Regions from separate parts of the Alkalibacillus flavidus genome, predicted to be linked through region 2. Evidence: a T-box and tRNA genes for the amino acid it is inferred to sense, from the RefSeq annotation. Region 2 holds a T-box; the other holds one or more tRNA genes.
The links. The T-box of region 2 lies ahead of pheS (phenylalanine--tRNA ligase subunit alpha). A T-box ahead of a tRNA ligase gene usually reads a tRNA of that ligase, here a tRNA-Phe.
Positions count from the first base shown of each region.

Region 1: it has a tRNA-Phe gene. The T-box ahead of pheS (phenylalanine--tRNA ligase subunit alpha) is inferred to sense a tRNA for this amino acid. The anticodon was not compared.

Region 1 is NZ_JBEPMX010000009.1:99,963-116,825, forward strand. Features, by position in the region: gene ABID56_RS09620 (YybS family protein) at 1-903, shown strand, start outside; gene ABID56_RS09625 (DHH family phosphoesterase) at 937-2,910, shown strand; gene rplI (50S ribosomal protein L9) at 2,907-3,353, shown strand; gene dnaB (replicative DNA helicase) at 3,387-4,751, shown strand; gene ABID56_RS09640 (adenylosuccinate synthase) at 4,915-6,204, shown strand; tRNA gene ABID56_RS09645 (tRNA-Asp) at 6,443-6,519, shown strand; tRNA gene ABID56_RS09650 (tRNA-Phe) at 6,693-6,768, shown strand; gene ABID56_RS09655 (LysM peptidoglycan-binding domain-containing M23 family metallopeptidase) at 7,073-8,644, shown strand; gene yycF (response regulator YycF) at 8,812-9,519, shown strand; gene walK (cell wall metabolism sensor histidine kinase WalK) at 9,525-11,345, shown strand; gene ABID56_RS09670 (YycH family regulatory protein) at 11,351-12,685, shown strand; gene ABID56_RS09675 (two-component system regulatory protein YycI) at 12,688-13,524, shown strand; gene ABID56_RS09680 (MBL fold metallo-hydrolase) at 13,521-14,315, shown strand; gene ABID56_RS09685 (S1C family serine protease) at 14,379-15,641, shown strand; gene rlmH (23S rRNA (pseudouridine(1915)-N(3))-methyltransferase RlmH) at 16,089-16,568, shown strand.
Region 2 is NZ_JBEPMX010000002.1:159,544-176,406, reverse strand. Features, by position in the region: gene infC (translation initiation factor IF-3) at 1-380, shown strand, start outside; gene rpmI (50S ribosomal protein L35) at 423-620, shown strand; gene rplT (50S ribosomal protein L20) at 663-1,019, shown strand; gene ABID56_RS03455 (DUF1294 domain-containing protein) at 1,086-1,343, shown strand; gene ABID56_RS03450 (TVP38/TMEM64 family protein) at 1,410-1,982, shown strand; gene ABID56_RS03445 (dUTP diphosphatase) at 2,008-2,496, shown strand; gene ABID56_RS03440 (M42 family metallopeptidase) at 2,572-3,657, shown strand; gene ABID56_RS03435 (ABC transporter ATP-binding protein) at 3,882-4,670, shown strand; gene ABID56_RS03430 (ABC transporter permease) at 4,654-5,412, shown strand; gene ABID56_RS03425 (ABC transporter substrate-binding protein) at 5,431-6,426, shown strand; gene sspI (small acid-soluble spore protein SspI) at 6,478-6,690, opposite strand; gene ABID56_RS03415 (TrmH family RNA methyltransferase) at 6,788-7,537, shown strand; T-box leader at 7,592-7,829, shown strand; gene pheS (phenylalanine--tRNA ligase subunit alpha) at 7,931-8,965, shown strand; gene pheT (phenylalanine--tRNA ligase subunit beta) at 8,981-11,410, shown strand; gene rnhC (ribonuclease HIII) at 11,433-12,356, opposite strand; gene zapA (cell division protein ZapA) at 12,491-12,757, shown strand; gene ABID56_RS03390 (CvpA family protein) at 12,754-13,287, shown strand; gene polX (DNA polymerase/3'-5' exonuclease PolX) at 13,360-15,084, shown strand; gene ABID56_RS03380 (endonuclease MutS2) at 15,074-16,863, shown strand, end outside.

The DNA of each region.
Region 1 (16,863 bases), on a different contig from region 2:
GCCTTAGCGTTTATCGCGTTGTTGCTCATGACGTTTTTTATACCATTTATAAGTATTATCACGATTTTTCTATTACCGATACCATTCATCCTTTTAACATATCGTTACGGATGGAAGGTGGGTGGTGTCGTTTGGATCATCACCACTTTAGTGAGCATTCCGTTATTAACACTCTACTCATTGCCACTTTCAATTGTGATGGGTCTAAGTGGAGTGATCATTGGAGCAGCGATGCACGGACAACGTCATCCTTATGAAGTGTTAGCTCGAGGGACGATAGGGTTTGCTGTGACGATTGCGCTCCTATACGCATCAACGCAATTAATATTTGACGTGAATTGGACACAACAAGCTGAAACGTTAATGGAAGAATCATTAACATCAACGACGACCATGTTAGAAGAGACAGGTGTCGATGTAGCACCAGAGGATCTAGAAATCGTCCGGAACAGTTTCTATGATCTCGTTTATCTCATTCCGACCTCGATAGTGCTCTTAGGTCTTGGTCTTGCATTTATCGCTCAATGGTTGAGTTATAAATGGCTCAATCGATCGGAACAGCGAAAACATCGATTTCCGCCATTTAGGTATTTTACGTTTCCGAATAGCTTGATTTGGATCTTCCTATTAGGCATCATTATGTCATGGATTTATACCGAGCCAACTGATACGATGTATTTAGCAGCAACGAATTTATATGCGCTACCAGGATTATTGCTCGTTTTACAAGGCATGGCATTTGTCTTTTACTATGCACATTATAAAAACTGGTCTAATACGTTACCAGTGTTAGTCGTTGTCGCTTTTGTGTTATTTCCATTTATTATAACGTTCCCATTACGGATATTAGGGATTTTCGATTTAGGTTTTCGCTTGCGGCAACGCTTAACTGGAAACAAATAAAGATGTGTTGAAACATCTTAGGAGATGACGTTTATGAATGATGTCAAAAAGTTAATCACAAACAAAAATATATGGTTTCTTCATGCGTTAACGGTCGTATCATTATGTATCGTCATTTATAATCACTGGATGATTGGTCTGGCGTTATCGTTAATTTTCGGATTAATTATTTTCTCGGGCCTTCGAACAGAAGATCGACTGAAGCGAAAAATCGAACAATATATTTCGACGCTATCGTACCGCGTGAAAAAAGTCGGTGAAGAAGCGTTGCTCGAAATGCCGTTCGGAATCGTGCTATATAATGATGACTATCAGATCGAGTGGGCTAACCCGTACATGAATGATTTCATGGAATCGGATGACACCCTCATTGGCGAGAATTTGTCAGACCTATCAGGTGATTTGATTAAAGCCATCAAAGATGAGAACGATGATTTGCGAGTCGAGATTGACGGCAAAATTTATCGCGCCGTTATTAAACGCGAAGAAAAGCTTGTTTATTTCTTCGACCGCACGATGTATGCCGATTTAGAGAAACGTTATCAAAATGAAGAAACAGTTCTATCGATTATTTATCTTGATAATTACGAAGAATTAACTCAGGCGATGGATGACACATCAAAAAGCCGCATGAACTCACGAGTTACGTCAATATTGAATCGATGGTCAAAAGAGAATGGCTTTTATTTAAAACGAACATCACAAGAACGGTTTTTAGCGGTCATGGATCGTAAAACATTAGAAAAGTTAGAAGCGAATAAATTTGAAATATTAGATGACGTTCGCGAACTTATTTCAGATCAAAATGTACCATTAACACTTAGTATTGGCATTGGCCGTGGTACAGCTGATTTACGTGAGTTAGGTGACATGGCTCAATCGAGTCTTGATCTAGCTTTAGGTCGTGGTGGTGACCAAGTCGCGATTAAAGATGAGCAAGGTAAAGTGAAGTTCTATGGTGGTAAAACGAATCCGATGGAAAAACGGACTCGCGTTCGCGCACGTGTCATTTCTCACGCGCTTCGTGAATTAGTGAATGAAAGTGATCAAGTGTTGATTATGGGGCACAAGATGCCTGATATGGACTCGATCGGGTCCTCGATCGGAATTTTAAAGCTGGCCCAACAAAATAACAAAGAAGGTTACGTCGTGTTTGACCGCGATGGTATGAATACAGGCGTTCAGAAGTTAATTGACGAAATCGATGAGGACGAAGAGTTGTCAGAACAGTTCGCCTCACCAGAAGAAGCGCTCGACATGGTGACGAAAAATACACTCATCGTTGTCGTCGATACGCACAAGCCATCAATGGTGATGGAAGAAAAACTATTAAACCGCACAGAACATGTTGTCGTTATTGACCACCATAGACGTGCGGAAGAATTTATTAATGACCCAACATTGGTTTATATGGAGCCATATGCTTCATCAACTGCAGAGCTCGTAACGGAGTTGTTACAATACCAAGATGGACGTGTGAAATTAACGACACTTGAATCGTCCTCGTTATTAGCTGGTATCATTGTGGATACGAAGTCGTTTACCTTGCGCACAGGGTCGCGTACGTTCGATGCAGCGTCTTATTTACGTTCTAAAGGGGCAGACACCGTTTTTGTCCAAAAGCTACTCAAAGAAGACTTAGACGTGTATGTGAAGCGCAGTGAGCTGGTCAAAAGCGCGACGATTTTCAAAGAAGGCGTGGCGATTGCGAAAGGCCATACGGGTGTGAGTTACGGCCCGATCATTATCGCTCAAGCCGCTGATACGTTATTAACGATGGATGGGGTTAAAGCCTCGTTCGTTATTTCAGAGCGAAGTGATAACCAAATTGGCGTTAGCGCCCGTTCTTTAGGTGAAATTAATGTTCAAGTTTTAATGGAAAAAATGAACGGCGGTGGACATTTAACGAATGCTGCGACACAATTAGAAGATACGACAATTGAACAAGTAGAAGAACAATTGCGTGATATTATCGATGACTATATGCAAGGAGGGGACTCATCATGAAAGTAATTTTCACAAGTGATGTTAAAGGCAAAGGCAAAAAAGGCGAAGTGAAAGACGTTAACGAAGGTTATGCGCGTAACTATTTATTTAAACACAACCTGGCTGTAGAAGCGACAAAAGGAAACTTAAAGCAGCTTGAAGGCCAGAAGAAAAAACAACAAGAAAAAGAGCAAGAAGAACTCGATGAAGCGAAACGACTAAAAGACACACTAGAAGATCTAACGGTTGAATTATCAGCGAAATCAGGTGACGGTGGTCGTTTGTTTGGCTCTGTTACAAGCAAACACATCGCTGATGAATTAAAGCAAGCGCACAACATTAAAATTGATAAACGTAAAATTGAATTAGACGAACCGATTCGCACACTCGGTTATACGAATGTCCCTGTTAAATTACATCCGGATGTGAGTGGCACGCTTAAAGTGCATGTCGCTGAAAAGTAATCGACCCACTCCGAAACAAAAGGAGGGAATGACGTGGCAGATGATCCAACAAACGATCGCACCCCACCTCATAATATAGAAGCCGAACAAGCGGTTTTGGGTGCTATTTTCCTAGAACCGAATGCGATTGTGACGGCAAGTGAAATTATCCAACCTGAAGATTTTTATCGCGTCAGTCATAAGCGCGTCTTTGAAATCATGGTTCAATTAATGGACAAAGGCGAGCCCATTGACCTAGTTACCGTGACGACTGAATTATCGAATGCTGAAATGTTAAACGATATCGGTGGTGTCTCGTATTTAACCGACATCGCAAATTCAGTCCCAACAGCAGCGAATATCGAGTATTATGCTCGCATCGTGAACGAAAAATCGACTTTGCGTCGTATTATTTCATCAGCTACGGGCATTGTCACGAAGACGTTTGAAGAAAACGAAGAAGTGCCAGAATTACTCGATTATGCTGAGCGCTCGATTTTAGATATTTCGCAAGAACAGGCTTCCGGTAAGTTCCGTAATATTAAAGACGTCTTAGTGAACGTGTACGATAACATTGAGCAATTGCACCATAATGACGAAGATGTCACCGGTGTTGCAACAGGCTTCAATGATTTAGACCAAATCACATCAGGTTTCCAAAAAAATGATCTCGTCATTATTGCGGCGCGTCCATCAGTCGGTAAGACGGCCTTTGCGTTAAACATTGCACAAAACGTGGCGATTAATTCGGATGAGAATGTCGCGCTGTTCAGTTTAGAGATGGGGGCTGAACAACTCGTCAGCCGTATGTTGTGTGCAGAAGGTAATATTGATGCGCAGCGGTTACGGACAGGCCGTTTAGAAGATGAAGACTGGGGCAAGCTGACGATGGCTATGGGTAGTCTTTCGACAGCAGGTATCTACATTGACGATACACCAGGTGTTAAAATCAATGAAATCCGCTCGAAGTGTCGTCGTCTTAAGCAAGACCAAGGCCTCGGCATGATCATGATTGACTACTTACAGCTCATTCAAGGCTCTCCAGGCGGTAGTGAAAGTCGTCAACAAGAAGTATCTGAGATTTCCCGTTCACTGAAAGCATTAGCGCTTGAATTAGGCGTCCCTGTCATCGCGTTATCACAGTTATCGCGTGGTGTAGAACAACGCCAAGACAAACGCCCAATCATGTCAGACTTACGTGAATCTGGAAGTATTGAGCAGGACGCGGATATTGTTGGCTTCTTATACCGTGATGATTATTATGAAGAAGAAAGCGAAAAAGAAAATATTATCGAAATCATGATCGCTAAACAACGTAACGGCCCAGTTGGAACAGTTGAGCTAGCCTTTGTGAAAGAATACAATAAATTCGTTGATTTAGACAGGCGATATGATGACGCCGATATTCCACCAGCTTAACCTACGCATCATGAGGATGTGTAGGTTTCTTTTTTTTGTTACAATAAACGTACATTTTTCAACACATTTATTATTTTATTCGGATTTTAATTCAAAACAGTAAATAATTATGATAATATAGGCGTGGATCAATTGGATATCGGAATGTTTAGGAGGATTATATATGACGACAGCAGTGGTTGTAGGAACACAATGGGGAGATGAAGGGAAAGGCAAGATTACCGATTTTCTCGCGAAACAAGCAGATGTCGTAGCCCGTTATCAAGGTGGCGATAATGCCGGGCACACAATTCAGTTTAATGGGGATACATATAAGTTACACCTCATTCCTTCAGGGGTCTTTAACCCAGATAAATTATGTTTATTAGGAAACGGAATGGTGATTAATCCAGAATCGTTAATAAAGGAAATGGCGTATGTTCAGGCAGCGGGTATTGAACTCGATCATTTACGAATCAGCAACCGCGCTCAAGTCATTATGCCTTATCATATTGAGTTAGATCGTTTACAAGAAGCCCGTAAAGGCAAAGACGAACAAATCGGCACAACGCAAAAAGGGATCGGCCCAGCTTATAGTGATAAAATCAATCGGTCAGGTATTCGTATTGCCGATTTACTGGATGCCAATCAATTGTACGATCGCGTGACACGTGAAGTGGCAGAGAAAAATGAATGGTTAACCAAGCTTTATCAGGCTGAACCATTGGATGCTGAAGCGATTTATGACACGTATCGTCAATATGGCGAACAACTAGCGCCTTATGTCACGGATACATCATTCACACTTGATGAAGCATTAACGAATGGGGACAACGTGTTGTTTGAAGGTGCTCAAGGCGTCATGCTCGACATCGACCAAGGCACGTATCCGTATGTCACATCGTCGAACACGTCCGCTGCAGGCGTTGCGACGGGAAGCGGCATTGGTCCAAATAAAATTGATCGGATTATCGGCGTGTCTAAAGCATATACATCGCGAGTCGGTGACGGCCCATTTCCGACTGAATTAGAGGATGAGATTGGTGAAACGATTCGCGAAGTCGGTCGTGAGTACGGGACGACGACTGGACGCCCGCGCCGTGTCGGTTGGTTTGATGCTGTTGTGATTAATCACGCTCGTCGTACAAGCGGTGTGACAGATCTGTCGCTCAATTCACTCGATGTTCTCTCGGGGATTGAAGAGGTTAAGATTTGTGTCGGTTATGAGTATCGCGGTGAGACGATCCGCAGCTATCCAGCGACGCACCAAGCGTTAACAGAGTGTACACCTGTTTACGAAACGCTCCCTGGTTGGCACGGCGATTTATCGAATGTTCGCTCATTTGAAGCGTTGCCGGAAGCGGCTCAGCACTATATTGAACGAATCGAAGCCCTAACACAAACACGCGTGTCGATTTTCTCAGTTGGTCCAGACCGCGACCAAACCATCGTCCGCGAACCGATCTTTCAGTAAAATTGAAGATTGTTAGACAATCCTTGTAGATTGTCTAACAATCTCTTCAAACTATCTAACAATGTCAGGACATTGTCTAACAATTGGCCTGAATTATCTAACAATCTTAATGTAATACACAATAAATCCCCGTGATCAGCTTGTCTGAACACGGGGATGTCACTTTTTCAAAAATATTTTCCGAAATAGCTTGTCAAAATAAAAAATGCTGTGGTAATATTTAATTTGTCGGCAAAATGGTCCGGTAGTTCAGTTGGTTAGAATGCCTGCCTGTCACGCAGGAGGTCGCGGGTTCGAGTCCCGTCCGGACCGCCATTTTTATTCAATGTTTCACGTGAAAAAATGATGGCCCAAACAAGTCGATTATATTATTTGGCTCCGTAGCTTTGCGAGCAAGAAAACTTCTTTGGAATGCTAAGTCTGTGAGCACAGTACTTAACTATTCAAAAGACAATTTAATTTATAAGATTACCCTTTTATCTTCCATTGGCTCGGTAGCTCAGTCGGTAGAGCAACGGACTGAAAATCCGTGTGTCGGCGGTTCGATTCCGTCCCGAGCCACCATTTTTTAAACACAGTAATGAACTGTGTTTTTTTAGTAGAATAACCTTCGAAAAATCATCATCATCAACTCGACATAACAGCTCCTTGTCGAATGTCATTGAAAAATGACGGCCACACCTACCAAACGAACATCTCAAATTCAAAATTATACCAACTTCTATACAATTTCATTACAAGTATGTTAAAAAGGTTTATTAACACGATAAAGTTATGGTAGATTATAAAATGTGAGTTTTATATACAATTGAACGATATAGATAATTAAATATGTAGACGCTTATTGGGGGAAAAAGAAGTGAATAACTTGAGAAAGTTAGTATCGAGTGGAGCACGTCGCATCTTCCAGCCATCATGGGCGAAAAAAGTAACCCTAACGGCTGTTATCGGTAGCGGTGTTATAGTCGGTTCCGTTTATGCTGACTCTATGAACAATCAATCAACTAACGATAATCTATCATCTGTATACCACGTCTATATGGGTGATAAACATATAGGAACATTCGATCAAAAAGAAACTATTCAAGATTTTATCGACGAACAAGAGAAACAAGCTGAAAATGATCACTATCAAGACAATGTTGATTTAGTTCCATCAGAAGAAATTGATTTCGTTGAAGAAATGGTGTTCTCGACAAAACATCAATCAGATCAGGTTAAGTCGACGTTAAAAGAAGATTTATCTTTCGTTGCTTCAGCAATTGAAATTAAAGCAGGCGATCAAGTACTCGGTTACGTCAATAACTTAGATGAAGCGAACGAAGCGGTCAATCAGGTCATTTCGCAATACTTACCGGAAGGCGTCGATCAAAGCATTAATTTATTAAAAGACGATTCCAATGACTTAGACCAAACAACGTCACTTTCGTCTCTATTACCAGATAATCTCTTACAAACAGGGACATTACAAAACAGAGAACAAAACGACGACTCGAGTTTTAACGAAACGATCGAACTTGATGACGGTTCTACAGTCATAGACGTTGGATTTACGAAAGATGTTACAGTAACAGAAACAAAAGTTGATGCTCAACAGTTACTAGAGGTCCAGCAATTGGTAAAACTATTAGAGCGTGGCACGGAAACGCAACAGACGTACACAGTCCAAGAAAACGATGCAATCACAACAGTAGCTAGTAAGCATGATATAAGTACAGATGAACTCATTGAATTAAACCCAGACATAGAAGAAGATAGCGTCATTCAAGTCGGCCAAGAAATGAAAGTAACAGGTATGAGTTCATTAGTAGACGTGTCATACACAGAAACGGTAACAGAAGAAGAAACGATAGAATATGAAGAAGTCGTTGAGAAGACAGATGAACTGTACAAAGGTGACTCAGAAGTTGCGCAACAAGGTTCAGACGGTAAAAAAGAAGTCACATATGAAGTAGAAGTCGAAAACGGTGAAGAAGTGAGCCGTGAAAAAGTCGACGAAAATGTCATCGAAGAAGCGCAAGATAAAATCGTTAAAGAAGGTACGAAAGTGGTACCATCGCGCGGAACGGGTAACTTTGTATGGCCTGCTGTAGGTGGTTATGTAACAAGTACGTACGGCCCAAGATGGGGCTCACACCATAATGGCATGGATATTGCGGGTGTAAGCAACCGTACACTTAAAGCGGCTGATAATGGAACAGTCGTTGAAGCGGGTTACCACTCAGGTGGCCACGGTAATCGAGTCATCATTGACCACAACAACGGTTACCGCACACTATACGCACATTTATCATCAATTAGCGTCAGTCCTGGTCAAACAGTACGTAAAGGCCAAGCTATTGGTCAAATGGGCTCAACCGGACGTTCAACAGGCGTTCACTTACATTTAGAATTACAGAAGAATGGTCGAACGATTAATCCAGGACCGTATTTCAGATAAACAGTAAAACCTCTAGCTATGGTAGCTAGAGGTTTTATTACACTTAAAGGCTTATTCTGTTTTGGCTATGACACACTACAATAAATCAAAAAATGGTAGTCACGTAAGACATTAACGAGGAAGTACGTTAAAATAGAAAGTAAATACACGAAGGATGGTGTCAGACAATGCGACATACGATATTAGTTGTCGATGATGAAGAACCCATTGCAGATATATTAAAATTTAACCTCGAAAAAGAAGGTTACGATGTTTTAATCGGATATGATGGAAATGAAGCCATTGAACTTACGAAACAGGAAGAACCCGATTTAATCTTATTAGATATCATGTTACCCGAAAAAGACGGCATGGAAGTGTGCCGTGAAATTCGTCAAGACTACCAAATCCCAATCATTATGTTAACGGCGAAAGACTCAGAAATTGATAAAGTGTTAGGCCTCGAACTTGGTGCTGATGACTATGTCACGAAGCCGTTTAGTAACCGAGAATTGATTGCACGGGTGAAAGCGAATTTACGTCGTCGTAGCTCAGAAGGCCAAGAACACTCAACTGGATCCATTCCTAATATTCAAATTGGCGGATTAGACATTAATCGTGAAAATTACTCGGTTACCCGCTACGGGGAGCCTGTCGATCTGACGCACCGTGAGTTTGAATTGTTATTATACTTAGCGAAACATATCGGACAAGTCATGACCCGTGAACACTTACTTGAAACGGTATGGGGCTACGATTATTACGGTGACGTGCGCACAGTAGATGTGACCGTCCGCCGACTACGTGAAAAAATCGAAGACAGTCCGAGTAACCCAACTTGGATTGTGACACGACGGGGAGTTGGTTATTACCTTCGCAACCCTGAGCGGGAGTAGATGACATGGCTAGGCTAAAAACCTTTTTCAAATCGATTCAGTTAAAGTTTATTATCATCTATATTTTGTTGTTACTTATAGCGATTCAAGTGATCGGTGCGTATTTTGCGCGCCAACTTGAAACGCAATTACTCGAAAATTTCACTGAATCGATCAACGACCGTGTCGAATTGTTGAACTATAACTTAGAACAGGCATTGGTCGCTGAGCGAGATGATGACGATCAACCATTAGAGGAAGACGTCGAGTCGATTATTTATGACTTTGACTCAGACGAAATTACTGAAATTCAAGTGATTGATAGTAACAATCGTGTGCTCGGTACGACGAGCCAGTTCGACCAAGAAATTGTCGGGAACCGAACGACTGAAACGAGGATTCAACGAGCGTTGTCAGCGGGTAACCGAGAAGAGAAAGTCGTCTACAATCCTGAGATAGGTCATCGTACGCTCGTTATTTCGACGCCGATTGAGGTCGATGGCAATATCGTTGGTGCGCTATCACTAGAGGCATCGATTGAAAGTGTTTATTCGCAGTTAGATGATATTAACCGGATTTTCGCCAACGGGACTATGCTTGCAATTACGATTTCTGCGCTACTCGGTGTCTTAGTGGCTCGAACGATTACGCGTCCGATTATGGAAATGCGTAAGCAGACGAAAGTGATGGCAACAGGTGATTATACGAGCAAAGTCAATGTCCACGGTGAAGATGAGATCGGACAATTGGCTGTCAGTTTCAACGAATTAAACGAACAATTGCAGCTCGCTCAAGCGACGACAGAAGAAGAACGGCGAAAGTTAAGTTCCGTTTTATCGAATATGACAGACGGCGTGATTGCGACGGATGATCACGGTGATATTATATTAATGAACGAACCAGCGTCGAAATTAATCGGGAAGCATTACGTCGAAGTCCAAGGCGAACCATTGCTCGATGTACTAGGTTTACACGACCATGTCGATCAGTTAGACGAAATTAAAACATTAAGCAGTACCATCATTGATTTTTCTGATGACAACCAAGAATTATTGTTAAAAGCGAATTTCTCTGTTTTCCAAGATGAAGCGGAAGAAATGAACGGATTTTTAACGGTCTTGAGTGACGTGACAGAAGAACAAAAAGTCGAACGCGAACGCCGTGAATTTGTGGCGAACGTCTCGCACGAGTTGCGCACACCACTGACGACGATGCGCAGTTATTTAGAAGCATTAACAGACGGCACGACGTGGAAAGACGAAACGATTGCGCCGAAGTTTTTACATGTCGTTCAAAACGAATCAGAACGAATGATCCGTCTCGTTAATGACTTGTTGCAATTGTCGAAGATGGATAACCAAGACCACCGCATCGAAAAACATCGCGTCGAATACGTTCAATTTATTGATCATATTATTGAGCGTTTTGCGTTTAATGCAAAAGAAGGGCTGACGATTAAACGTCATTTACCGTCTAAAGCGTCTTATGTTTATATGGACTCTGATAAATTAACGCAAGTGCTTGATAATATCATTTCCAATGCAATGAAGTATTCGCCTGAAGGTGGCGATATCGATGTGACGGTTGAAGTACAAAAACACCACATCGTGACGAAAGTGTCAGACGAAGGAGTCGGCATTCCAGAAGAAAAAGTAGACAAGATCTTTGACCGCTTTTATCGCGTGGACAAAGCTAGAACGCGTCAAATGGGCGGTACAGGACTAGGCCTGGCGATTGCAAAAGATCTCATCGAAGCGCATGATGGGGCGATTTGGGCTGATAGTCGTGAAGGACAAGGGACAACGATTTCATTTAGTTTACCGTTGATGCGGAAGAAACGTGGGTGATCGACATGACGAAAGAACATTTTAAATCAGGCATACTGTTCATCCTCGTGATCAGTAGTTTAGGGTTAACCTTTGCCTTATGGACGTATCAGCCCCAATATGAAGAGCCAGGCCAAATCACGTACTTAGAAGAGACGGAATTAGACGGTAAACAAAAAGTGTTGAAAGACGTTGTTTTACCGGATAAAATGATTTTTAATCAATCGCGTCAGTATAGTATGTTGACATCCAAACAAGAAGAAAAACAACTCTTTAATGATATGTCTGAGTGGACGTTTTCAGAGATCGACCAATTTCCGACAAACCGATCCACTGATGTATGGAATCCGAATATTGAACTCGTAATGCCTACAGAAGTACCGTTTAATGTTATTAGTCGGTTGTTTAATGTAGACGAATTAGATTATGAAGGTTCGGATACGTTTAATCGTATATTTTTTCAACTAACGAGAGGGTCGGAAGAACGAATTCGTGTTAGTTTTACGTCGGACGTACAACCGAATGTGTTAAACGGACGGGTTGATTCGGTTAGTGCTTATGATCAATTACAATCGTATTTTACCGAAAATGATATGACGAGTATGGAACGAGTACAACTACATGAGGATCAAGCGAAAGACTATGTCTATGTGACAAATGAAAGTATAAGCTTGCCAGAAGAAACCGTGTTAGTGGACCGCTTAGACAGACAGCCATTAATTAATGTGCTTTTTAATAATCCGTCGCTCGTTCGCCAACAAAATTCTGGAAATTCTTCAGAAACATATTTAACTGACGGGACGCGCTTGTTACGGTTAAACGATGCGTTTGGCGTGAATCAGTATGCGTCGTATCATAAACCTCCGTCACAAGAAACGAATAGTTTAACGCATACTGAATTATTGCTTAACAGTTTAAGTCATACGAATGATTATCTTGGTTGGACAGATGATTTTCGCGTGAATCAATTAAATGAGTCGAATCAAGTCATTCAATATCGTAACCATTTTGCGGGTTATCCGATTTTTGATCGTAATGGCTATATGACGATGCAACAAGAATGGTCAAACATCGAACTGCAATCGTTATCGCGTCCATTGTTTAAACTGACAGCCCCATTTCAACAAGGTGAAATGATTGAGATTGATTCAGGAGTGTCAGTCCATGAGTTGTTGCATGAGAGTTCACAGTCTATTTCGTGGTCATTAGTGAGTGATATTCAATTAGGTTATGACATTAGTGCTGGTGATGGCTTGAATAATGTCCTCTTTTTAGAGCCGACATGGTTTATACAGTACGCAGGCATTTGGCGTCCATTAGAATACTTTAATGAACGTATCACCTTGCAGGAGGATGGATAGTCATGCAATGGGGACAGATCAAAACGTTATTCATCATCAGTTTCTTAGTGCTAAATATCTTCTTAGCACAGCAGTTTTTAGAGAAAATAAGCGACACCAATCTCGAAACATTGTCACAAACCAGTTTTGAAGATCGATTAGAAGCGCAAAACATTGAATACAGTGATTTACCAGAATCAGGGCAAGAAGAAGTTTACGTGTCATCAAGCCGTTATGAATTAACTGAAGATGACTTAAATGAGATTGAATCGAACTTCGATAATCAGCGTATGGTGATCATGAACAACGACACGATCGTCAGTGAATTTAACGAGCCACTGGAACTAGACGGTGGCGATAATGATGTCCTCGATTACGTGTTTAGAGGCGATGAATATCAATTTTGGAAAGAATATAACGATAACCTCGTGCTGTTTTTTCAAAAGCAAAACGGCCGCCCCGTTTTCTTTAACTATTCCGGGGTGTTAGCGGTGAAATTAAACGAGGAAGGGCACGTCACGAGTTACGCCCAAACCTTATTAAACGAAGCCCAAGTCGAAAGTGATGCGCAAACGGTGCTAGCCCCGATGAGCGCAATCGAAGTGCTTTATTCGGACGTCCTAGAACGAGGCGATGAGATCACGGATATGAGCCTGGGTTATCACACGTTAGTGCCATTAGAAGAAGGGGAACAAATTTTTACCCCGACGTGGAAGATTACGATCAATCATGAAGACATTCATTTTGTCAATGCGATAGAAGGACAATTAATTACGACAGAGGAACAAGAATTCGTGGAATCGATGACGTACTTCGTCGACTATCAAGTAGAAGAATTAATCCGGAGTGAAGTAGAATGAGTTTAGAATTTAGTGTTTTAGCATCAGGGAGTTCAGGCAACGCATTTTACATCGGGACAGGCCAGACGAAATGGCTCGTCGATGCCGGCTTAAGTGGCAAAAAAATCGAAACCTTACTCGACCAAGTCCAGGTCAACCCGCACGATCTAGACGGTATCTTAGTCACACATGAACATAGCGACCACATTAAGGGACTCGGCATTATGGCGCGTCGCTACGAGTTACCGATCTATGCGAACGAAAAAACGTGGCAAGCGATGGCGTCATCAATTGGGAAGGTAAGTGACGACCAAAAGTTCGAATTCGATATGGAAACTGTCCGGACATTTGCCGATTTAGACGTCGAAAGCTTCGGTGTTTCGCATGACGCAGCTGATCCGATGTTTTACGTGTTCCATCATGAAGGTAAGAAAGTCGCCTTATTAACCGATACCGGCTACGTTTCTGAGCGGATGAAGCGGACCGTCGAAAATGCCGATGCGATTTTGTTTGAAACGAACCATGATGTGGGTATGTTGCAAATGGGTCGTTATCCGTGGAATGTGAAGCGGCGCATTTTAAGCGACCTAGGCCACGTATCGAATGACGATGCCGCATGGGCCATGATGGATGTCATCGGTGATCAGACGAAGAAAATATTTTTAGGGCATTTAAGCCAAGATAACAATATGGTAGACCTGGCCCAAATGAGCGTATCGCAAACATTATCGCAATACGATTATCCTGTTGGCGACAAACTACAACTAGAATCAACCAGCCCGATTGAGCCAACGCCGATCACGAAATTGTGAGGATGTTTAACGTGATAAAATAGTGGGTATTTTTTAAAAACAAGCTTTAGTGAGGTGATAACAATGAGTTATGAAGATGAACAGTACAATCAACATCATGATACCCAATCCAAATCAAAACCAGGTAAGCCGTGGTTTGCCGCGATCGTCGGTGCTATTCTCGGCTCTGTCTTAATGTTTTTCTTATTGACGACGTTCACAGGACAAAATGTGGCGTCATCAGATGATACCAATAATTCAGATGAGCAACAGGAGAACACCGATGAATCAAGTAGCGACGACAATCAAGCGAATGACAACTCATCGAGTCAAAACAGCATGAATATTGATATTGCGACACAGACAACAGACGTCGTCGAAAATGTATCGGACGCGATTGTCGGTGTTGTGAATATCCAAAACCAAAATAATATTTTCGGTCAACAACCTCAACAAGGTTCTCAACAAGGCGGCACAGGCTCTGGTGTTGTTTATAAACAAGAAGACGGCTCAGCCTATGTCGTGACGAACCATCACGTCATTGAAGGAGCTGATGCTGTTGAGATTGTATTCCCAGACGAAACACAAGTTGAAGCGGAAATCGTCGGCAGTGATATGTACACAGACTTAGCCGTGTTACGCGTCGATGATGAACACGTCTCCCAAGTGATCGAGCTAGGCGATTCGGATTCACTCGAAGTCGGTGAACCTGTCGTAGCGATTGGTAACCCATTAGGCCTTAAGTTCGCAGGCTCTGTCACACAAGGTGTCGTGAGCGGGAAAGACCGCTTAATTCCAGTTGATTTAGACGAAAACGGTACGCAAGACTGGCAAATGGAAGTCCTCCAAACCGATGCCGCGATTAACCCTGGTAACTCAGGTGGCGCACTCGTGAACATGGACGGACGATTAATCGGGATTAACTCGATGAAGATCTCATCAGCCCAATTAGAAGGCTTAGGCTTTGCGATCCCAATTAATTCAGCGAAACCAATCATGGATGAACTCGAAGAAGACGGTACAGTAACCCGTTCTTACGTCGGTATTTCACCAATGTCATTAGCGGATATTCCGCAATACCATTGGCAAAATACGTTGAACTTACCTGACGATGTGGAAAAAGGTGTCGTCGTCTCATCTGTCGGTAACATGTCTCCAGCAGCACAAGCTGGCTTACAACAATACGACGTGATCACACAAATTGACGGACAGTCGATCAATAACGTGTTAGAACTGCGCCAGTACCTCTATAACGAGACAGAACCTGGCCAAGAAGTGACCGTGACGTACTATCGTAACGGCGAACAACAAGACACGACAATCTCACTCACATCACAAGAATTTTAAATAACATGACCAAAGAACTTACTCACATTGTGGGTAAGTTCTTTTTATATTCGGAAATACCGACTTATGCACATTATTCATTGATTTATACACAAAATGTGGGTAAATGTTTAGGCCACATTCTATATATAGGAGGATGAATACAATACCTCTCTAAATATAGCACGAACATATGTTAATATGTGTGTAACTATGTGGATAACTGCACTTATAGACAACCTTTCACAACCTATAACCAGCTTACACACAAGTTATCAACAACATCTGTGAACAATCTGAATAAGTCCATTCCCCGACAACATCGACATTGCGAACAACCCCAACTTATGACATAGTAAAAGAGATATAGACAAAAAACGAACATTTATCATCAAACCGTCAGAAACAAACGGTATTGGTAGTAATGATATGTAGCGAAACGATTCAATACGCTCATGGAGGGATTCGATGAACATTACGATCATCTCAGTCGGCAAGTTAAAAGAGAAGTATCTAATCCAAGGCATCGACGAATACTTAAAACGACTTAGCAAATACGCCAAAGTTAAAATTGAAGAAGTACCAGACGAACAAGCTCCTGATCAATTAAGTGAAGCGGAAGAAAACCAAGTCAAACAGAAGGAAGGAGAAAAGATATTCACAAAGTTATCCACAGACCAGTACGTCATCACCCTAGAAATCGAAGGCAAACAACTCACATCTGAACAATTCGCCCAAAAACTCGACGACCTAGCTACATATGGCAAAAGTAAAGTCGCCTTCGTGATCGGTGGCTCACTTGGATTAAGTGACGACATTAAACAACGCAGCGATTTGGCTATTTCGTTTAGTAAAATGACGTATCCTCATCAGTTGATGCGTCTGATCTTAGTGGAGCAGGTTTATAGGGCATTTCGGATTATGCGGGGAGAACCGTATCATAAGTGAAAAAGGAGTTGAATATTAATATACAACTCCATTCAATTAACTAGTGACAAAGCAAAATAAACCATATAAGAAGTTAACTTGACATAATTGATACCGAAAAATAATCCAATATAACCATTTAGGTAGTACTGGATTTTTATTCGATGTAACCATTATAGTTTGGAATGGTAAATGGCTTAAATTATTCTTACTCACTATAGCGGTATTTCAGAGAAAGGATATGAGTATTAAGTTAGTAGAAGATTAGCTATAAGTTGTTTGCTTGATCAATACGCAATAACCCAAGATATGACCT
Region 2 (16,863 bases):
TCTTAGTTGCGCCAAATGCGAAACCACCCGTAGCTCGTATTATGGACTATGGTAAGTATCGCTTTGAACAGCAGAAGAAAGAAAAAGAACAACGCAAGAACCAAAAAACAGTTCAAGTGAAAGAAGTTCGTCTAACACCTCAAATCGAGGATCATGACTTTAACACGAAAGCGCGTAATGCGCAGAAGTTCTTGAAGAAGGGCGATAAAGTCAAAGTTAGTGTTCGTTTCCGTGGCCGTGCTATTACGCACAAAGAATTAGGCCAAGAAGTGCTTGAACGTTTCGCTGAAGCTTGTAATGAGTACAGCACAGTTGAGACGAAGCCGAAGATGGAAGGCCGTAATATGTTCTTAATGCTTGCTCCGATCAACGAAAAATAAAGTGAGCAAACTAAACAACTTTGATTCGAGGAGGATTTTATCATGCCAAAAATGAAGACGCACAAAAGTTCACAAAAGCGTTTTAAGAAAACAGGTACTGGAAAGTTCAAACGTTCTCACGCGTTTACAAGTCACTTATTCCGTAACAAGTCTAAAGACCAAAAGCGTCGTTTAGCGAAACAAACGACAGTTGCTAAAAGTGATGAAGCACGTTTAAACAAATTAATGCCTTATAAATAATAAGGATCGCGAAATAGAAAGATTAATCAGGAGGGATTACTTATGCCACGTGTAAAAGGTGGAACAGTAACACGTCAACGTCGTAAGCGTACGTTGAAATTAGCCAAAGGTTATTACGGTTCAAAACGAACGTTATTCAAAACAGCTAAACAACAAGTCATGAAATCAGGTCAGTATGCATACCGTGACCGTCGCCAGAAAAAACGTGATTTCCGTAAATTATGGATCGCACGTATTAACGCTGCGGCTCGTATGAACGACCTTTCATATAGCCGTCTCATGCACGGTCTAAAACTAGCTGGTGTTGAAGTTAACCGTAAAATGCTAGCAGAGTTAGCTGTAAATGATGAGCAAGGCTTTGCTGAATTAGCTGAAAAAGCAAAAGCAGCTTTAAAATAACGGTTAAATAAGAGTTGTCCTTAAAAAAAGGGCAGCTCTTTTTCTATATGAAAGAGGAGAGGTATTGTGACGATCTTTTTATATGTATTAGTCTTAATAGCAAGCGTTATTGCATTTATCATGATGGGGCTTGACAAATATTATGCGAAGCAAGGACACTGGCGGATTGCTGAACGTTCGTTATGGATGATAGCACTTGTTGGTGGAGCACCAGGATCATGGTTTGGCATGATTACGTTTCGACATAAAACAAAGCATGCTATATTTCAATATGGCATGCCAGCGCTAACAATTGGGTGGATGATTGTATTGCTATTCGTTTAGCCTGTCATAAAGGCTCGTCTCGTGTCATATGATACAGTAAGTGTTAGCGCATAGGGGGCGAGTCAGATGGAACATACACTATCGTGGTTAGATGATGTTAAACAGCATGTCCCTATCGTAGCCCCGGTTATGTTCATTATTTTTCATATCATTCGTCCATTTTTATTTATACCAGTGGCGGCTATATGTATTACAGGCGGTTTATTGTTTGGTTTAACATACGGTACCTTTTATTCCTGGATCGGCGTCACGTTATCAAGCTTGTTGTTTTATGGTATGGTTCACACATCTAAAACCAATCATAAAATGAATCAATTAAAAAACCACGTGAGTCATAAACTAGACGGTTTATCGACGTCTCAAGTTGTGTTGTTACGCTTAATGCCCTTTATACATTTTCATTTTATTTCGTTGCTTATGATTGAAATAACGCGAAATTTTCGTGATTATATGAAGTTACAAGTGTTGTCTAATGTGCCATTAGCCGTTTTTTATACGACACTTGGTCAATGGTTACACACATTAAGCTGGCATTATATAATCGTATTAGCAATCTTGTTTACTATTATGTTTATCATACTCAGACGGCGTGAATGGATCTGGACGTTGGATGAATATTTTGCACGTCATGCAGATTAAGTAGAAACGTAGGAGGTTATCATCGATGGATTGGAAACGACTTTACAGAATGCAGGCTGAATTAGACCAGCATATTATGAATGCGATACCGCAAACAAAAGATGAAATTTATGATGACAAAGTGTTAGCATTATATGTTGAAATTGGCGAATTGGCTAATGAAACGCGTTGCTTTAAATATTGGAGTCAAAAAGGACCAAGTGACCGAGAAACGATATTAGAGGAGTATGTCGATGGCATTCATTTTATTTTGTCAATCGGGTTAGACTTAGGCTTTCACTTTGATGATGAAGTGCTAGATATTCCTAATGTTGACCGTCTAACAACAGGTTTTCAATCGGTGTATTCAGCTATAGAACGGTTAAAGCAATCGAAAGATCGAGTTGACTATGATAGGCTTATGAATCAGTATTTGGCGTTAGGTCACGTATTATCATTTTCTACAGACGATATTGTCCAAGCTTATATCGATAAGAATGAAAAAAATCACGAACGCCAAGAACAAGGCTATTAATCCTTTGAGAAAACGCTTTATTTTCGTTATAATAGAAAAGGTGTCAAAAAATTAGTACAAAGAGGAGGACCAACATTGACGACATTAGACGATCAACTTAAGATGTTGAAAGATTTAACGGATGCAAAAGGTGTTCCGGGTAATGAGCGTGAAGCACGCGACGTCATGAAACAGTACATAACACCTTATAGTGATGAGGTGACAACAGACCATTTAGGCAGTTTAATTGCTAAAAAAGTAGGCCAAGCAGGAGGCCCGAAAGTCATGGTAGCGGGTCACTTAGATGAAGTAGGTTTCATGGTGACACGTATCGATGAAAACGGATTTCTTTATTTCCAAACGCTCGGTGGCTGGTGGAATCAAGTCATGCTGGCTCAACGTGTCACGGTCGTCACCAAACAAGGTGATGTGACAGGCGTTATTGGCTCAAAACCACCGCATATTTTATCAGCTGACCAACGTAAGAAACCTGTTGAGATTAAAGACATGTTTATTGACATTGGAGCATCAAGTAAAGAAGAAGCGGAGGAATTTGGCGTACGCCCAGGCGATTCTGTCGTGCCTTACTTTGATTTCACAGTGATGGATAACGAGAAGATGTTACTTGCAAAAGCGTGGGATAACCGAATTGGTTGCGCGATTGCGATTGATGTTTTAAAACAATTGCAAGGTGAAGATCATCCGAACGAGGTGTACGGTGTTGGTACGGTACAAGAAGAGACAGGTCTTCGTGGTGCACGTACGTCAGCTCACGCGATCAAGCCAGATATTGGCTTTGGTGTTGATGTTGGCATTGCAGGTGACATGCCAGGCGTTTCAGACAAAGAAGCGGCTGCGAAATTAGGCGACGGGCCACAAATTATTCTTTATGATGCTTCGATGATTTCGCACAAAGGTGTACGTGATTTTGTCGTTGATACAGCTGAATCGTTAGATATTCCGTTCCAATATGATTCATTAGCTGGTGGCGGAACAGATTCAGGGTCTATCCATTTAACAGCAAATGGTGTGCCATCGTTATCGATTACAGTTCCAACACGTTACATCCACTCACATGCAGCGATGTTACATCGTGATGATTACGAAAATGCGGTTAAATTAATTGTTGAAGTGATTAAGAAGCTTGACCAAGATACAGTTGAACAATTAACATTCAGCTAATCCATTAAATCAGACTATTTTCATCAGAATTGAATAATCGATTATGAATACTAACCGAGGTGATGTTTGTTATCACTTCGGTTAGTTTTTTTATGGTTTAATTGACGTCTTATACATATTTATTGAAAAATTGATTGACACAAAATGCATCGTATTTATATAATATATAACTGTAATCATAATCCTTATTATTTTTATAGGGATTATAAGGAATGGGTGATGATATGTTTTTAGAAGTGAATGACGTCGGTAAGTCATTTCATGATAATCAAAGTGGGTCGTTTCATGTTTTTTCGAATATAGACCTATCAATTGAACAAAATCAATTTGTGTCTATCTTAGGCCCTTCTGGTTGTGGTAAATCAACATTGCTATCAATGGTGGCTGGTTTAGAGTCAATCAGCGAAGGCACAATCACATTAGAAGATAGTACCATTAAACAACCTGGACCAGATCGTGGCATGGTGTTCCAAGAGCCTTCTTTATTCCCTTGGTTAAATGTTGAAGAAAATGTCATGTTCCCGCTCAAAAATAGTACTTCAAAACAGGAAGCTAAAGAAAGAGCAAATACCTTTTTACAAATGGTGCATTTAAGCCGGTTTAAACATCATTACACTCATGAACTGTCGGGTGGTATGCAACAACGTGTGGCCATTGCACGTGCTTTAGCAATGGATCCCAAAGTGTTGTTAATGGATGAACCGTTTGGGGCATTAGATGAGCAGACACGTCATATTTTGCACGATGAATTAATGAAGATTTGGCAAGAAACGCAAAAGACCATTTTGTTCGTGACACATAGTATTCAAGAGGCGATTAAACTTTCGGATCGTGTCGTAGTGATGGGAACTCGTCCAGGTCGTATTATTGCAGATTTTAACATTGACGTGCCCCGACCACGAGAACGTGATGATGCGGATGTCATTCAGTTAGAAAAAGACGTGATGGGTTTGCTAGAAGGCGAAATTAATAAAGTGTTAAAGGAAGAGCTGAGTTATGAACATAGCGATTAAACGATTGTTATTCATCATCGTGCTTTTAGGCATTTGGCAAGGCATATACGTGGCAGGATTATATCCAAACTACATCGTTCCGTCACCAGTGACTGTTGGGACAACGCTAGTTGAGGGGTTTGTCGGTGGCGATTTACTCCGGGCGTTAGCGGCTAGTTTCAAACACTTATTGATTGGACTTTCACTGTCGATTGTGATTGGAACGTTATTAGGTGTTATTCTCGGTAAATCAAAGCAAGCAGATGAAACAGCTGGAATGTATTTGATTGCTTTACAGAGCATTCCGAGTATTGTTTGGGTTCCGTTAGCGATCTTGTTGTTCGGATTTACTGAGACAGCTGTTATTTTTGTAGTTGTCGTTGGTGGCACGTTTGTGATGGCGTTAAATGTTCGCTCAGCGATTCATAACGTACCGCCACAATTTGTGCGGGCGGCAAGAACGATGGATACGAAAGGATTGCAATTGTTTTACCGTGTAGAAGTGCCAGCTAGCGTCCCTTATTTTATACAAGGTGTCCGATTAGCGTGGGCTTTTAGTTGGCGAGCATTAATGGCGGGAGAATTTTTAAGTAATGGTCCTGGTTTAGGTTATTCACTTAGCTTCGCACAAGATTATGCCAGAATGGATCAAGTTATCGGTATCATTATCATTATTGGGGTTATTGGCGCTGTCGTTGACATGCTCGTTTTCTCTAAACTCGAGACAAACGTCATGAAACGTTGGGGCTTATTAAAAACATGAGAAAGGATTGTTGAACAAATGAAACGATTAATAACTTTTGCGTTTATATTATTGATGGGCGGTATTATGGCTGCTTGTGGAAATGCATCAGCTGATAATAATGATTCAGAAACCATTACAATTGGTTATTTTCCGAACATTAACCACGTGGCCGGGATGGTCGCTGAAGAAAAAGACATGTATACAGAAACGTTACCAGATGGAACTGACGTGAACTATAAATACTTCCCAGACGGATCGGCGTTTATGACAGCCGTCGAAACAGGTGAAATTGAAGGTGGCTTGGTAGGGCCTGGACCTGCGATGAACCATTTCGCAAGTGGTGCGGATGTTAATATTGTTGGAGCAGGGTCTAAAGGAGGTACGGTCATCATGGCACGACAAGATGCAGGGATTAACTCGCCTGAAGATTTAGCTGGAAAATCGTTTATTTCACCACGCGTCGGGTGCACGCATGATGTACAATTTGAAACGATGATGAAAGAAGAATACGGTCTTACATCCGATCGTGTCGGCGGTGAAATGAAACATGTAACGGGTAAGCCAGCCACATATGCAAGCATGTTTGAAACAGGGCGCGTGGATGTCGGAACCGTTCCAGAACCGTGGGCGTCTGTTATTGAAGCAGAAGGAACAGGTAAAGTATTAGTGGATACACCTAATGTGGCATATGGTGAAACCTTACCAGCAGCTGTGTTTGTAACGTCGCAAGAATTAGTTGATAACAAGCCTGAAAAAGTACAAAATATCGTTGATGCTCACAAACAAGCAACAGAGTTTATTCAAAATAATCCTGAAGAAGCGAAAACGATTGCGATTAAGAAGATTAAAGACATTACAGACCAAGAATTATCGCAAGACGTGATTGATAACGCGTGGGAGCGAATTGAATTCTCTTATGACGTCGATGAGCAAGTGCTTCAAGATTTTATTGATTCGTCATATGATTTAGGATTTTTAGACGAACAACAGAACTTAGACGGACTAGTCGATCAATCGTTCCTAGAATCATAATCATTAAAGAACCTGTCGCTTTATATTAAAGTGACAGGTTCATTTTTTTGATTACAACTTACCGACTTCTGTTTCTAATGTTGATAACATCGTTTCTTTTTCATCTTCAGATGCTTGTTGCCAGTACATTTCGAATAAGACGCCTAACCCGGGTAACATTTTTTCTTCGCCGCTTTGGATTGCTTCGGCAATAGTTGCTTCAAGTTGTTCTTCGTTATGACCCGCAATATTATTTTTAACGGCTTGTCGTAAGTTTAAATCCATTTAACCACCTCTGCACAAATTAATATGTCATTAGTTTGACCATCATTGATTCAGTTATGTATGATAAATTTATGTTAAGTAGAGGAGTTTAAAACATATGATCATTGAATCGAAACAAAACGAACGAGTGAAACAGTGGAAGAAGTTACATAAACGGAAGAATCGGGACGCAGATGGCTATTTATTAGTTGAAGGTTGGCATCTAGTTGAAGAAGTGTTTCATAGTAATTGGTCGATTAAAGAATTAATTGTAAAAGAAGCGACAACCCTACCTAAGGAATATGATGATATTAAACAGTTTTACGTGACTGATGCTGTATTCCGCGAGTTGTCTCAAACTGAAACAAATCAAGGCATTATTGCTGTTGCAGAGAAACCGAATTATCAAGTTGATGCTCAGACAACACAAAAAGTATTATGTTTAGATGGTATCCAAGACCCTGGTAACTTAGGGACAATTATGCGAAGTGCGTTAGCTTTTCAAATTGACCTTATTGTGTTAGGAACTGGAACGGTCGATCCGTTTAATGATAAGGTTATTCGAGCGACGCAAGGGGCAATCTTTCAAGTGCCGTTTGTACAAGGTGATTTAACGGACTGGCTAACGGAGCTAAAGAAAAACGATATTCCTATATGGGCGACGGCTTTAGATGAAAGGGCACAGCCATTGCCTCATGTTTCAGCTCGCGATCAATATGCCATTATTGTCGGTAATGAAGGAAGTGGCGTGAGTAAAACCGTCATTGATCAAGCTGATGAAACCTTATACATCCCGATTGCCGAGCAAAGTGAGTCATTAAATGTCGGTGTTGCTGCGAGCATCGTTTTGTATCATTTTCAACAATAGACTTGATAATTAACGATAAGTTATCTATAATATTCTTTTAGGAGAAACGTATAATGAAAAGCTATGAAAGAGCCGAGTAATCACCCGTTCAGCTGTTTGAAAAGGGAGGGAAGCCTTAGACTGAAAGCTTGCCGAAACAGTCGGGTAGACGAATTTCACTCTGGAGCTGGTGCTTGGACCTTGTTTCATCAAGTAAAAGTGACCCGGGGGCTATCCTCGTTATTCAAATGAAGTGGGTATACATATGTATGCCAATTAGGGTGGTAACACGGAATCACAACTCGTCCCTTCGTTATAGAAGGGGCGAGTTTTTTTGTTTGAACGCTTATCGCTATGTTGTCATTGTGGTGGCGGAAGTGATGAACTGTTGGTTTAGAAAAGGAGGCTATTATTGTGAAAGAGCGTTTGCAATCAATTAAAGAAGAAGCGTTGCAACAAATTGACGAAGTGAAAGATTCTAAAGCGTTGCAAGATCTTCGTGTTAAGTACTTAGGAAAAAAGGGTCAAATAACGGAAGTCCTTAAGGGGATGGGTAAGTTATCAAAAGAGGAACGACCAGTCATTGGTCAATTAGCTAACGACATTCGTGATGCGATTACGGAAGCGTTAGATACGAAGCAAGCAACATTGGAAGAGGCGGCACTAGAACAACAATTAAAAGAAGAGACGATTGACGTCACGTTACCTGGTAAGCCAGCGCAAGTGGGTGGATCCCATTTGTTAATGGGCGTTATTCGTGATATTGAAGATTTATTTACGAGTATGGGATATGAAGTGGCTGAAGGACCAGAAGTCGAAACAGATTATTACAACTTTGAAGCCTTAAACTTACCAAAAGGGCATCCAGCTCGCGATATGCAAGATTCATTTTATATTACAGAAGAGTTATTAATGCGCACTCACACATCACCTGTCCAAGCACGTACGATGAACCAACATGAAGGACGCGGACCTGTGAAAATCATTTGTCCTGGTAAGGTGTATCGTCGCGACACAGATGATGCGACTCACTCTCACCAGTTTACGCAAATTGAAGGGCTTTATGTTGATGAAAACATCCGTATGAGTGATTTGAAAGGGACGCTGAATGCGCTAGCGAAATACTTGTTCGGTGAAGATCGTGATATTCGTCTTCGTCCAAGCTATTTCCCATTTACTGAACCGTCAGTTGAAATGGATATTTCGTGTAAAATGTGCGGTGGTGAAGGTTGTTCTGTATGTAAACAAACAGGTTGGATTGAAATGTTAGGTGCAGGCCTCGTTCATCCAAATGTATTAGAAATGGCTGGATTTGATTCAGAGCGTTATTCTGGTTTTGCATTTGGTATGGGACCTGAACGCATTGCCATGTTAAAACACGGAATTGAAGATATTCGTCATTTCTATACGAATGACGTTCGTTTCTTGAAACAATTCCATCGGGTATAAAGGAGGATTAATGATATGTTTGTGTCTACGAATTGGTTAAAACAATATGTTGATGTTGATCACGTCTCGACTGAACAACTAGCTGAAGATATTACGAAAACAGGGGTCGAAGTGGAGCAAGTAATGCCACCTGTCATCGAAAGCGACCAGCTTGTTGTCGGTTACGTTCAACAATGTGAGCAACATCCTAACGCTGATAAATTAAATTTATGTCAAGTAGACGTCGGAGAAGATCACGTGTCACAAATTGTCTGTGGCGCTGATAACGTAGCGGCTGGACATCACGTCATTGTGGCTAAACCTGGCGCGGTGTTGCCAGGTGGTATGAAGATTAAAAAGACGAAACTACGTGGTGAAGCATCTGAAGGTATGATTTGTTCATTACAAGAATTAGGTGTCGATGAAAAATATATCGCGGATGACTATAAAGATGGGATTTATGTCATCGAGGAAGACGTAGAAGTTGGGCAACTCGCAGCGCCGTTATTGAACTTGGATGATGCGATCATTGAATTTGATGTGACACCTAACCGTTCAGACTGTTTAAGCATGTTAGGCATGGCGTATGAAGTCGCTGCGATGTATGATCAATCAATTACATTACCAGATGCAACAGTGAATGCATCAGATAAACAGTCCAGTGACTATATCGATGTCACCATTCAAGATGAACAAGCCAATCCATATTACGGCGCTTGGATTATTGACGGTTTAACAGTGACGACATCACCGTTATGGTTACAAAATCGATTAATTAGTGCTGGTATTCGACCGATTAATAATGTCGTGGATGTGACGAACTATATTTTATTAGAATATGGTCAACCGTTACACGCATTTGATTATGATCGTTTTGACTCTAAACACGTCGTGACGCGTTTAGCTGAAGATGGTGAAACGATTCGTACATTAGATGGTGAAGAGCGTACGTTATCAGATCACCACTTGGTTATTACAAATGGTGAGGAAGCTCATGCTATTGCAGGTGTTATGGGTGGCGAACAATCAGAAGTCCAACACGATACGACGACTGTTTTATTAGAAGCGGCTTATTTCGACCCACAAACGATTCGGACAAGTTCAAAAGATCATGGCATTCGGAGTGAAGCGAGTGTTCGTTATGAAAAAGGGTTGGACATTACACGTGTGAAAGAAGCGGCTAGTCGTGCGGCGCAGCTTCTCGCTCAATTAGGCAATGGCACCGTTTTAGGTGATATCGTAGAGGCTGGTTCAACAGATTGGACACCTCATCGAATTCAATTCACACAATCCGAAATGGCTCGTCGAATTGGTGCTGATATTACGTTAAAGCAAATGATTAACATTGTTGAGCGTTTACGTTTCGATTATGAAGTTGACGGTGAAGCGATTACGGTAACAGCGCCACCTAGACGACAAGACATTACCATCAAAGAAGACATGCTTGAAGAAATTGCGCGTTTATATGGTTATGACCATATTCCTTATACTTTACCAGTAGGTGAAATGAGTCCAGGTGGTTTAACACGTCAACAAACGTTGTTACGTGATGTTCACGGTTATTTACAAGCAAGTGGGTTGTATGAAGCGGTGACATATTCGCTTACGACTGAAGCTAAAGCAGACCGTTTTATGAGCCCGGATATACGTGAATTAAATGTTTCACCAGTTAAACTAGCGATGCCGATGAGTGATTTGCATAGTCATTTACGCTTAAGCGCAGTGCCTGAATTACTTACAAGTCTCCAGTATAATATCGCGCGAAATCAATATCACATCGGTTTATATGAATTAGGATCTGTTTATACGCAAACGAACGGTGCAGGCTCTCAACCAATTGAACGATTACGCTTGTCGGCTGCTGTAACGGGTATGTGGGAAAATCATGCTTGGCAAGGTGAACGTAAGCCAGTTGATTTCTTCGTGCTAAAAGGCGTCCTAGAAGGGCTAGTCGATTATTTAGCGATTGACGGTGTTAGCTTTAAACAAGCAGAGATTGACGACTTACATCCTGGTCGTACAGCTGTCGTTGAGTTGAATGGCACTGTTATCGGTTATATTGGTCAGGTTCACCCGACAGTTGAAAAAGAATTCGATCTACAGCCGACATACGTTTTTGACCTTAATTTAGAAGCGTTAATAGCTGAGACGAATACACAATCAGGATATGAACCGATCTCGAAATACCCGGCAATCGCTCAAGATTTAGCGTTTGTCGTTGATCAAACGGTACCAGCGGCTGAGTTGGAACAGGCGATTGTCGACAAAGGACAGCCTCACCTACGAAGCGTTCGAGTATTTGACGTATATGAAGGTGAACATATGGAACCAGGCAAAAAATCAGTCGCCTTTAACCTCATGTTCCAAAACCAAGAACGAACATTAACAGACGAAGAAATTGAACAAGCAAGAGCAACCATCGTAACTCATCTAGAATCACAATTTGACGCTACATTAAGAGGTTAACCAATAGAAAAAGCTGAGTCTTTTATGAATCAAGACTCAGCTTTTTTGCTTTTTGTGTATTGCCAAAATGGACTTTTCCGACTTGGTTAAGAAACGATTCGCCTTTTGTGTTAATCAATTGTTTAATTTGCCGGTCGACTTGGTTAGAGGATCCCTTTTGCAACGTAAATCCAACTTTCTTGGATAGCTGCTCCATTTCTTGGACGAATCGGTACCGAGCTAACATAGATGCTGCCGCGACACACGTTGATTGACTTTCCGCTTTTGTTAAAAACGTGATATCGTTATGGGGCCTCGCATCTGATGCTTTAATTTTGTTGTAATAAACACCTGGTTCACAAAACTGATCAATCACAATCCCGCTCGGTGTCATATCATTTAATTTGTTTATCACATGGTCAATCGCATTGTGGTGCATCCACGCTTTCATGCGTGTTTGTGACCAGTTTTGTTGCTTTAATTGATTATATTTTTCATTATTCAATGTCACGGTACTGTAAATAATATCGGTTTTTAAAATATCTTGAACAATCGAGGCGATGGTTTTGTCGTTCATCGATTTCGAATCTTTGACACCAAGTTCACGTAATAATGCTTGCTGACGCTCATCAGCATAGACAGCAGCAACGGTAATCGGCCCGAAATAATCACCAGTGCCCGCTTCATCCGATCCAATATGATCTTTAGTTAACACAGCCTTTGAATGACTTTCGACGTTGTGTTGTTTTTTATTTGTTTGCGGATTGGCATCCCATTTAGCCGCTTCACTAGCATGCTCACTTCCTTGGAATAAGACTTTACCAGATTGGTAGGCCGTAATCGTACATCCGTTATGTTTGGCGACAAATACAGTATGTGGGGGTTGTTTATTCGATTTAGATTGTTGGTAATAGCGATCGATTGCTTCTAATGTCTTGCGGTCGACTTTGATAACAGTTTGTCCCATCATATTACTCCTTTATTTCACATTAGCTTTAGTATATCATGTGACTGTAAAGGTTTCACACGCATGAGTACTTTCCTATTTTAGTCAAAACGTGTTACGATATGTTTTAGAAAAACAGTGAGGAGGCCTCCTGGATGTCTGATGATGAGAAGAATAAAATCACAGTCGATATACATAACCGAAAATACACCGTTGTCGGTGAAGAATCGCCCGAACAGATTAAAATGGTCGCAAGTTTAGTCGATCAAAAAATGGACGAAATACAATTTGCTAAACCGTCCTATGACACAACGCAGTTAGCGGTTTTAACTGCTCTTAATACAATGAATGACTACTTAAAATTGAAACAAGATTACGATGCGCTTATAAACAAGGATAGGAATGAGGACAACAAAAGATGATCGATTTAATATTAATCATTATATTCATTTTAGGTTTTTTAATTGGATTAAAACGAGGTTTTATTTTACAACTGTTACATTTAGCTGGGTTTATTGTCGCGTTTATCGTGGCACGAATTTATTATCAAGACTTAGCGAGTCAATTGGAGTTGTGGATCCCGAATCCGGAGGCTGGCGACACCCATTTTTGGGCTGAAGTGTTATCAACGAGTCATATAGCGGATGCTTTTTATAATGGTGTGGCGTTTATTGCGATTTTTGTCATTGTGAAAGTGTTAATGCAAGTGTTAGCGAACATGCTTGATTTCGTGGCTAACATGCCAGTATTAAATAGTGTGAATAACTTATTAGGTGCTATTTTAGGCTTTATTGAGATGTATATTATAATCTTTATTTTACTATTTGGTATTTCATTATTATCCGTTGGTTTTGTGCAAGATATTGTTCAAGACTCTGCGATTGCATCCTTTATTATTGAGCATACACCTATTTTAACGGAAGCAATTAAAAGTGCGTGGTTTGAACAATAATGATTAGAAGAGGTTCGTCACGATGGCAACCTCTTTTATTTGTGAGAATAGCTCATAAAGGTAGGGGTCGAATTGGATAAAAAACAAGTCATTAAACATTTAGAATCAATCGCTGTACACCTTGAATTAAAAGGGGAAAATGCTTTCAAAATTTCAGCCTATCGCAAAGCAGCCCAAGCGTTAGAGCGTGATGATCGGTCGTTAAATGAAATTGAGGATATCGGAAGCCTCTCTGGTGTCGGCAAAGGGACTAAAGCTGTGATTGAAGAATTTATAGCGAATGAAGAAACTGAAACGCTTAATCAATTAAAACGTGACGTCCCAGAAGGATTAATTCCGTTGTTGAACGTCCAAGGGTTAGGCGGTAAAAAACTGTCACGGTTGTATCACGAACTTGGCGTAACAGATGAAGCGTCATTGCGTGCAGCTAGTGAAAATGGCGACATTGAAGCATTAAGTGGTTTCGGTAAGAAATCGGTTGAGAAAATTATTAAAGCTTTAGATGAACAAGGAACGCGACCAGAGCGCTTGCCGATTGCAAGTGTTATCCCAACGTATGAAGCACTTGTTTCCGAATTGGATCAGTTGGAAGACATTGAGCGCTATGCGATTGCGGGAAGTTTCCGACGACTGCGAGAAGATGTGAAAGATTTAGATTTTATTATTGCTACAAATCAAGCAGAATCGGTGGCAAATCAATTAGTCAATCTGTCTGGCGTCAAAGAAGTCGAAGCGAAAGGCGAAACGAAGGTCACTGTTGTTGTAACAGGTGAATGGGATATGTCAGTTGATTTTCGTCTTGTGGAACCAGATGCGTTTGTGACGACGTTGCATCATTTTACGGGATCTAAAGATCACAATGTTGAAATGAGACGTTTAGCGAAAGAGCAAGGTTATAAAATCAGTGAATACGGTATTGAGCATGTTGAAACGGGAGAGGTGGAAACTTTTACGACCGAAGAAGCGTTTTTTGAGCGACTTGGTTTAACGTTCATCCCGCCGGAATTGCGTGAAACGGGCGAAGAAGTTGAAATGACCATGCCAAATCTCATTTCCATCGATGATGTTCAAGGCGATTTACACATGCACACAACATGGAGTGACGGGGCTCAATCACTTGAAGAAATGGTAGTAAAAGCGCGTGAATTTGGGTATCATTTTATGGCCGTTACCGATCACTCAAAATATTTACAAGTCGCGAATGGTTTGAATGAGGAGCGATTACGAAAACAACGGACGATGATTGATGAGATGAATGCGAAATACGATGACATTCATATTTTTGCTGGCGTTGAAATGGATATTTTACCGGATGGCTCGTTAGATTTTGATGACGACATGTTAGCAGAGCTTGACTTTGTGATTGCATCCATTCATTCTAGTTTTAATCAAGACGAAGAGACGATCATGACCCGTTTAGTTAATGCGATCCAAAACCCATACGTCGATATGATTGCGCATCCAACAGGTCGATTAATTGGTAAACGATCAGGCTACCCCGTTAATGTTGAGCAATTCATTGAGCAAGCAGTTGAACATGATACTATCATTGAGTTGAACGCGAACCCGAACCGACTAGACTTAACGTGGTCATGGTTAAAGGTGGCACAAGAACGCGGAGCTAAAATCGCGATTAATACAGATGCGCACAATTATCAAATGTTAAATGACATGGCAACAGGCATCCAAGCAGCGCGTAAAGGGTGGATTGAGCCTGAAACGGTTGTTAACACGTGGTCAGTTGAGGCCATCCAACAGTTTTTGACAAAGAAAAAAGGTGAGGCAAGTGAACGATAAAATTTTACAACAATTAGAATACCCGAAAGTCATCGAGCAGTTGCAACAGCAAGCCGAAACGAGTTTAGGTCAAGAGATGGCACGTCAAATGAAGCCGTCGACAGACTTGGAAAACATTCAATACTGGCAACGCGAGACTGATGAAGCGGCTCAAGTCGTTCGGTTAAAAGGTCATATCCCATTAGGTGGCATTCGTGATATTCGACCACAAATCAAACGATCTGAAATTGGTGGCATGTTATCGGCACATGAAATATTGGAAGTCGCTAGTACCATCTATGGTGGTCAACAGTTGAAACGGTTTGTTGCTCACATCATCGATGAAGAGGAGATCGACATCCCGATTTTAAATGACCGTGCTGAACACATTTCGAACCTTAATCAATTAGAACGTGCAATTAAAAGTTGTATTGACGATTACGGTCATGTGATGGATGGGGCGTCGAGTCAATTACGGACGATTCGTAGTCAAATCCGTTCATATGAAAGCCGTGTTCGTGACCGTTTAGACGGTTTAACGAAATCTAAAAGTCAAATGCTATCTGATGCGATTGTGACGATTCGCCACGATCGATATGTTTTACCAGTTAAAGCGGAATATCGCAGTCAATTTGGCGGTATGGTGCACGATCAGTCGTCTTCAGGTCAAACATTATTCATTGAACCGCAATCTGTTGTCGATATGAATAATAAGTTACAAGAAGCACGCGTAGAAGAACAGCATGAAATAGAACGGATTTTAAAAGACTTGTCTGAACGGATTCAAACGGACGCTAGTTTTTTAAAAGAAAACGTTAATGCGTTGCAGCAAATCGACTTTATGTTTGCTAAAGCGAAATTAGGACGCCAAATGAAAGCGGCGAAACCGACGATAAACGAAAACGGCGTGATTCGTATGCGTCAAGCGCGTCATCCTTTATTGGAAGAAGATGAAGTGGTAAGTAACGATATTGAAATTGGCGATTCATTTACGGCGATCGTCATTACAGGACCTAACACAGGTGGTAAAACGGTTGCGTTAAAAATGGTTGGCTTATGCACGCTTATGGCACAAACAGGCTTACAAATACCTGCTTTAGACGGCTGTGAGTTGTCTGTATTTGATCATGTATTTGCTGATATTGGCGATGAACAGTCGATTGAACAGAGTTTAAGTACGTTTTCTTCTCATATGACGAATATAGTCGATATTTTAAATCAAGTGACCGATCGAAGTTTAGTGTTGTTTGACGAATTAGGTGCCGGGACAGATCCTCAAGAAGGGGCTGGTTTGGCGATGTCGATTTTAGATTACGTCATTGAACAACGAGCACGTGTCATTGCAACGACGCACTATCCTGAATTAAAAGCATACGGTTATAATCGAGATGAAGTGACCAATGCGTCAGTGGAGTTTGATGTTGAAACGTTACAGCCGACGTATCGACTATTACTCGGTGTGCCTGGACGAAGTAATGCGTTTGATATTTCGAAACGACTCGGTTTAAGTGATAACATTATTCACAAGGCGCAATCTATGGTGAATGATGACTCGCGCTCAGTTGAAAACATGATTGCGTCTTTAGAACAATCAAGACATGAAGCAGAACAGGATTATGAACAAGCAGCTGACATCTTAGAAGAAGCTGAACAATTTTACCGTAGCTTAAAACATGAATATAACCAATATTTGAAGAAAAAAGAGCAGTATGAAGCAAAAGCGAAAGAAAAAGCTGAAAAAGTGTTGGAGCAAGCGCGTGAAGAAGCTGACCAAATTTTAGAAGACTTAAGACAATTGCG